DNA from 2 places in the Streptomyces sp. NPDC046862 genome. Region 1 is predicted to be linked to the other one. Evidence: riboswitches for the same ligand, from Rfam matches in the RefSeq annotation. Region 1 holds a riboswitch; the other holds the start of a gene.

Region 1 (3,403 bases):
GGGCAGGGGCACCCACAGGAAGCTGCGGCCGAGCACCTCCACGATGCGGCCGCCCGCGCTCGGCCTGCCGAGGGCGGCCGAGAGCACCTCCTCCAGCTCGTTGCCGGGCCATCCGCCGTGCGGATGGGGGTGCGCCTGTGCCGGGAAGTCCGCCGCGTAATCCATCTTCTGCTGCCTACCGCTTGCTCTCCGAACCGCTGCTGTGGCTGAACCCTAATGGGCGAATCGGGGCCCGCGCCCCGTCAGGGGCACGGGGAACTGCGCGACAAGCCACAGATGCCCCGCAGATCCCATACGGCATCAAGGGGCTGCCACCATGGGGATCCGGGGCGAAGCCCCGGACAACACGCCGCCTCACCCCGCGAAATCAATCCGCCGCAACACCCCCGCCGCCGCCCGGTCAAGCAGCACCGCGCCCCCGCACCCCTCCGGCAGCCGCCCCTTCTCGACCCCCCTCAGCAGCCGCGCCGTCACCGCCCGATGCCGGGCGAAGGCGTAACTCGACACTCCGCGCCCCCGCTCACGCTGGCCGTCGCGGGCCTCGTCAGGGGTGACGTCGAGGAGCAGCAGATGCAGCGTGCCGTCCCGGCGGCGGGCCTCGCGGGCGAGCCAGCCGCGCACCCAGGCCTGCGTCCCGCAGTCGTGCACGACGACACCGGCGCCGGTGCGCAGCGCGCGGCGCAGCCCGGCGTAGTGGGCGATCCGCACGAAGGGCCGGTAGAGCGCGTACGGCAGGAAACGGGCCAGCCGGGCGTCCCAGCGGTCACGGGTGTCCTGGGAGTCGACGCGCGGACCGCGCACCGCCCGCCGCATGAGGGTCGACTTGCCGCTGCCGGGGAGTCCGGTGACCACGACGAGGTCGCTCGTGCCGAACGTGAGTCCGTGCGGGCTGCGGCCCGAGCGCTCCCTCAGGTCGCGGACGACCGCCGTCGGGAACGGGCCGCACGCCTCCCCGGCCGGGGCCGTCGGCCGCCCGGGCAGCGCGATGCCGTAGGTCGTCGCGTACACCGTGGTCCTGTTCACCGTGATCGTCCTCCCCATGGGTATGGAGTCCCATCCCCCTCGAGTGTAAAGAGAAGGTAATCCCAGGGTCTCGCTTTTCCGTCCCCGTACTGCCACAGCCCTGCTACAGCGGGCTGTGGACCTTGGTCGATCCCCGTGCGTCCCCTGTGACGGGAGGGCCCCTGCCGTGCCGGAGCGAGGCGTGCGATGATGTGCGCGCCAACTGCATACAGGCCGCTTGAATCCGCGCGGGAGAGTTCCCAGTCGAGTACGGCACGTACACGTACTTCTGGGACGCCGAAGGAGCAAGTCCCTCCCTTGAATCTCTCAGGCCCCGTAAACCGCGCGGGCGAGGCACATCTGGAAAGCGGGCCGCCCCTGGAGTCGGGGGTGGGTCCCACCCAAGGTGCAAGCCATGATCATCCGGGTCATCCGTGGTCATGGCGAACCTCTCAGGTTCCGATGACAGATGGGGAGGATCGCCCTCGCCCTCGCCCTTCATGCCCTGGGAGCAGAACCGATGAGCAGCAGCCCTCTCCGCCGTACCGCGATCGACGCCCTCCATCGCTCGCTCGGCGCGACGATGACCGACTTCGCCGGCTGGGACATGCCCCTGCGGTACGGCTCCGAGCGCGACGAGCACAACGCCGTCCGCACCAGGGCGGGCCTCTTCGACCTCTCGCACATGGGTGAGATCACCGTGACCGGCCCGCAGGCCGCGGCGCTGCTGGACCACGCGCTGGTCGGCGACATCGGCGGCATCCGGGCCGGCCGCGCCCGCTACACCATGATCTGCCGCGAGGACGGCGGCATCCTCGACGACCTGATCGTCTACCGGCTCGCCGAGACGGAGGCCGGTTCTTCTCACTACCTGGTCGTCGCCAACGCCTCCAACGCCCAGGTGGTCCTCGACGCGCTGGTGGAGCGGTCCGCCGGATTCGACGCCGTCGTGCGCGACGACCGGGACGCCTACGCCCTCATCGCCGTCCAGGGCCCCGAGTCGCCGGGGATCCTCGCCTCGCTCACCGACGCCGACCTCGACGGCCTGAAGTACTACGCCGGGCTGCCCGGCACCGTCGCGGGCGTGCCCGCCCTGATCGCCCGCACCGGCTACACCGGCGAGGACGGCTTCGAGCTCTTCGTGAGGCCCGAGCACGCCGTCGAGCTGTGGCAGGCGCTGACCAAGGCGGGCGAGGGCGCCGGCCTGGTCCCGTGCGGGCTGTCCTGCCGGGACACGCTGCGCCTGGAGGCGGGCATGCCCCTGTACGGGCACGAGCTGTCGACCTCGCTCACCCCCTTCGACGCGGGCCTCGGAAGGGTCGTGAAGTTCGGGAAGGACGGCGACTTCGTGGGGCGCGAGGCGCTCACCGAGGCCGCCGCCAAGGCCGAGAGCAACCCGCCGCGCATCCTCGTCGGGCTGGTCGCCGAGGGCCGTCGCGTCCCGCGCGCCGGGTACGCCGTGGTCGCGGGCGGCGAGGTGATCGGCGAGGTCACCTCCGGGGCGCCCTCCCCCACCCTCGGCAAGCCGATCGCGATGGCGTACGTCGACGCCGCGCACGCCGCGCCCGGCACGCCCGGTGTCGGCGTGGACGTCCGGGGCACCCACGAGCCGTACGAGGTCGTGGCGTTGCCGTTCTACAAGCGGCAGAAGTGAGGCCGGGCGCGGTAGCGCGCCCCGGGCGCGGCCGCGCGCACATTTCCGCTGTTCACGCGTGTTTCCAGTACCCACCCATTCATCACCACTTCCTCGCGTACAGGAGAATTCAGGCCATGAGCAACCCCCAGCAGCTGCGCTACAGCAAGGAGCACGAGTGGCTGTCGGCCGCCGAGGACGGCGTCGCGACGGTCGGCATCACGGAGCACGCGGCCAACGCGCTCGGAGACGTCGTCTTCGTCCAGCTCCCGGACGTGGGCTCCACCGTCACCGCGGGCGAGACCTGTGGGGAGCTGGAGTCGACCAAGTCCGTGAGCGACCTGTACGCCCCGGTCGGCGGTGAGGTCACCGAGACCAACGAGGACGTGGTCAACGACCCGTCGCTGGTCAACTCCGCCCCGTTCGAGGGCGGCTGGCTGTTCAAGGTACGCGTCACCGAGGAGCCCGACGACCTGCTCTCCGCCGACGAGTACACCGCCTTCTCCGCCGGCTGAGGAGTCGTACCGCATGGCTGACACGTCACTTCTGAACGCTCCCCTGCACGAGCTGGACCCGGACGTCGCCGCCGCCGTCGACGCCGAGCTCCACCGCCAGCAGTCCACCCTGGAGATGATCGCCTCGGAGAACTTCGCTCCGGCCGCCGTCATGGAGGCCCAGGGCTCGGTGCTGACCAACAAGTACGCCGAGGGCTACCCGGGCCGCCGCTACTACGGCGGCTGCGAGCATGTCGACGTGGTCGAGCAGATC
Region 2 (3,403 bases), on a different contig from region 1:
CCGGGATCACGACGGTCGAGGAGATCGTGGAGGCGGGTGAGGACGAGCTCGTGCGGCTGGTGGGCAAGGCGCACGGGCACGGTCTGTACGCCATGGCGCTGGCCCTCGACGACCGGCCCGTGGTGGCCGAGCGGGACACGAAGTCGGTGTCGGTGGAGGACACGTACGACGTGGACATCCACGATCGTGTGCGGGTCCGTATGGAGGTGCAGCGGCTCGCGGACCGGTGCGTGCGGCGGCTGCGCGGGGCGCGGCTGTCCGGGCGGACCATCGTGCTGAAGGTGCGGAGGTACGACTTCTCGACGCTGACCCGGTCCGAGACCCTGCGCGGGCCCACGGACGATCCCGCCGTGGTGCGGGAGGCGGCGGCGCGGCTGCTGGAGGGCGTGGACACCACGGGAGGCGTACGGCTGCTCGGGGTGGGGGTCAGCGGGCTCGCCGACTACACGCAGGAGGACCTGTTCGCCCAGGCGGCGGGGGAGACCCACCTCGAGGACGAGGACACGGCGGAGGAGACCGCCCGGGAGGAGGCGGTGCCCGCCGAGCGGCGCTGGCCCGCTGGGCACGACGTGCGGCACACCGAGTTCGGACACGGGTGGGTGCAGGGCAGCGGGCTGGGTCGGGTGACCGTGCGTTTCGAGACGCCGGACTCGGCGCCGGGCCGTGTCCGCACCTTCCGTACCGACGACCAGGCCCTCCAGCCTGCCGATCCGTTGCCGCTGATACCGGGTGGGCCGACCGTGGTGGCTCCAGGGCTGGTGGGCGAGGCGGCGCACGGCTCGGGCGCGGAGCGTCCGTCGGAGATCGTCGACCGGATGTGAGACGCGTGAGCGAGAGGCGAGAGCGAGAGGGGGGAGCCGTGGGCGACGGGGGCTGTTGCGGCGTACGGGTGAACGTGCGTCCGCGGTCCGCTTCAGGCCTCCTCCGAGCCCGCGATCTGGCCGAACTCGCGGTCCACCGGGGGAGGAGGCGCGATGTCCAGGCCGTAGTGGTGGTAGAGCTGGAGTTCCTGTTCCGGGGAGAGGTGGCGGCCGACGCCGAAGTCGGGGGCGTCCTTGATGAGGGCGCGGTCGAAGGGGACGCGGAGGGCGCCCTCCACCAGTTCGCTGGGCTCCAGGGGGACGAAGGCGTCACGGCTGAACAGGCCCATGCGTATCGCCGCCCACTCGGGGATCCCGGTCGCGTCGTCGAGGTACACCTCGTCGACGGTGCCGATCTTGGTGCCCTTGCGGTCGAACGCTTTGCGGCCGATCAGGTTGCGCGGATCGATGTCGGTCTGCACGGGCCCTCCAAGTCGTCGCATATGGTGCAACTCGTCCCTAGGACTACGAAAAGGCACATCGAGGAAGGTGGCCACTCGAAGACGCGTGCGTTGGTCGCGCTGGTAGGCTGACATCGGCTGCTGACCCCGTGCGGGAGAGTCCTCCGGCTCCATCGGAGGCGCCGAAGGAGCAACTCCTCCCCGGAATCTCTCAGGCCCCTGTACCGCACGGACGAGGTCACTCTGGAAAGCAGAGCGGGTGTCGACGGCTTCCGCTCTCACCGACGGTGAAAGCCGGGGCCCTAGGGCAGCCCGGTGAAGCTCTCAGGTTGAGATGACAGAGGGGGAGGCCGTCCGGACACCCCTGCCGTGGTGTCCCTCGAAGGTCGCGTCAGACCAGGAGGCCTCCGCAATGACCGCCGATCGCATTCCGCTCTCCGAACTCGAACAGGGCACCCCGTTCGAGCAGCGCCACATCGGTCCCGATCTGGAGGCCAGAGCGAAGATGCTCGCCCAGGTCGGGTACGGCTCGCTCGAGGAGCTGACCACCGCCGCGGTTCCGGACGTGATCAAGAACGCCGACGCGCTGGAACTGCCGGGTGCGCGCACCGAGGCCGAGGTCCTCGCCGAGCTGCGCTCCCTCGCGGACCGGAACCAGGTGCTGGACTCCATGATCGGCCTGGGCTACCACGGGACGTTCACGCCGCCGGTCATCCTGCGGAACGTCATGGAGAACCCGGCCTGGTACACGGCCTACACGCCGTACCAGCCGGAGATCTCGCAGGGACGCCTCGAAGCGCTGCTGAACTTCCAGACCATGGTCGCCGACCTGACCGGCCTGCCGACCTCGGGTGCGTCGCTGCTGGACGAGGGAACGGCCGCGGCCGAGGCGATGGCGCTGTCCCGGCGCATGGGCAAGAACAAGAAGGGCCTCTTCCTGGTCGACGCGGACACCCTGCCGCAGACCGTCGCCGTGATCGAGACGCGTGCCGAGCCGACCGGTGTCGAGGTCGTCGTCGCCGATCTGAGCGAGGGCATCCCGGCCGGGATCGCCGAGCGTGAGATCAACGGTGTTCTCCTGCAGTACCCGGGCGCCTCCGGCGCCGTCCGGGATCTCAAGCCGGTCATCGACCGGGCGCACGAGCTGGGCGCGCTGGTCACCGTGGCCGCCGACCTGCTCGCGCTCACCCTGCTGACCTCGCCCGGAGAGCTGGGCGCCGACATCGCGGTCGGGACGACGCAGCGCTTCGGCGTGCCGATGGGCTTCGGCGGGCCGCACGCCGGATACATGGCCGTCCACGAGAAGTTCGCTCGCAGCCTGCCGGGGCGGCTCGTGGGCGTCTCCGTGGACGCGGACGGACACAAGGCGTACCGGCTCGCCCTGCAGACGCGGGAGCAGCACATCCGCCGGGAGAAGGCGACCAGCAACATCTGCACCGCCCAGGTGCTGCTCGCCGTGATGGCCGGCCTGTACGCCGTCTACCACGGCCCCGAAGGGTTGAGGGCCATCGCCCGGCGTACGCACCGCTACGCCACGATCCTCGCCGCCGGTCTCGCGGAGGGCGGTGTCGAGGTGGTGCACAGCGCCTACTTCGACACGCTGACCACGCGGGTGCCGGGACGGGCCGCCGAGGTCGTCGCGGCCGCGCGCGAGCAGGGCGTCAACCTCCGGCTCGTGGACGCCGACCAGGTGTCGATCGCGTGTGACGAGACCACCGCGCGGGCCCAACTGGGCGCGGTGTGGACGGCGTTCGGGGTCAAGGGCGACATCGAGGCGCTGGACGCGGCGACCGAGGACACACTGCCGGCCGCGCAGCTGCGCACCGACGAGTACCTGGCCCACCCGGTCTTCCACCAGTACCGCTCCGAGACCGCGATGCTGCGCTATCTGCGCAGGCTGGCCGACCGCGACTACGCCCTCGACCGCGGCATGATCCCGCTGGGCTCCTGCACCATGAAGCTCAACGCGACCACCGAGATGGAGGCGGTCACCTGGCCCGAGTTCGGGCAGCTGCACCCCTTCGCGCCCGCCGACCAGGTGCAGGGCTACCTCACGCTCATCACCGAGCTGGAGGAACGTCTCGCCGAGGTCACCGGGTACGACAAGGTGTCGCTCCAGCCGAACGCGGGCTCCCAGGGCGA

Evidence for each region. A riboswitch is a leader RNA that binds a small molecule or an ion and turns the genes downstream of it on or off. The one in region 1 is predicted to bind glycine.
Region 2: linked by a shared signal. The riboswitch ahead of gcvP (aminomethyl-transferring glycine dehydrogenase) and the one ahead of gcvT (glycine cleavage system aminomethyltransferase GcvT) in region 1 are both predicted to bind glycine.

The regions. Positions count from the first base shown of each region.
Region 1 is NZ_JBEYXP010000051.1:51,768-55,170, reverse strand. It holds gene AB0959_RS40680 (enhanced serine sensitivity protein SseB) at 1-165, opposite strand, end outside; gene AB0959_RS40675 (AAA family ATPase) at 355-1,041, opposite strand; glycine riboswitch at 1,242-1,356, shown strand; gene gcvT (glycine cleavage system aminomethyltransferase GcvT) at 1,523-2,656, shown strand; gene gcvH (glycine cleavage system protein GcvH) at 2,773-3,150, shown strand; gene glyA (serine hydroxymethyltransferase) at 3,164-3,403, shown strand, end outside.
Region 2 is NZ_JBEYXP010000004.1:332,999-336,401, reverse strand. It holds gene AB0959_RS06765 (DNA polymerase IV) at 1-821, shown strand, start outside; gene AB0959_RS06760 (PRC-barrel domain-containing protein) at 914-1,282, opposite strand; glycine riboswitch at 1,404-1,498, shown strand; gene gcvP (aminomethyl-transferring glycine dehydrogenase) at 1,674-3,403, shown strand, end outside.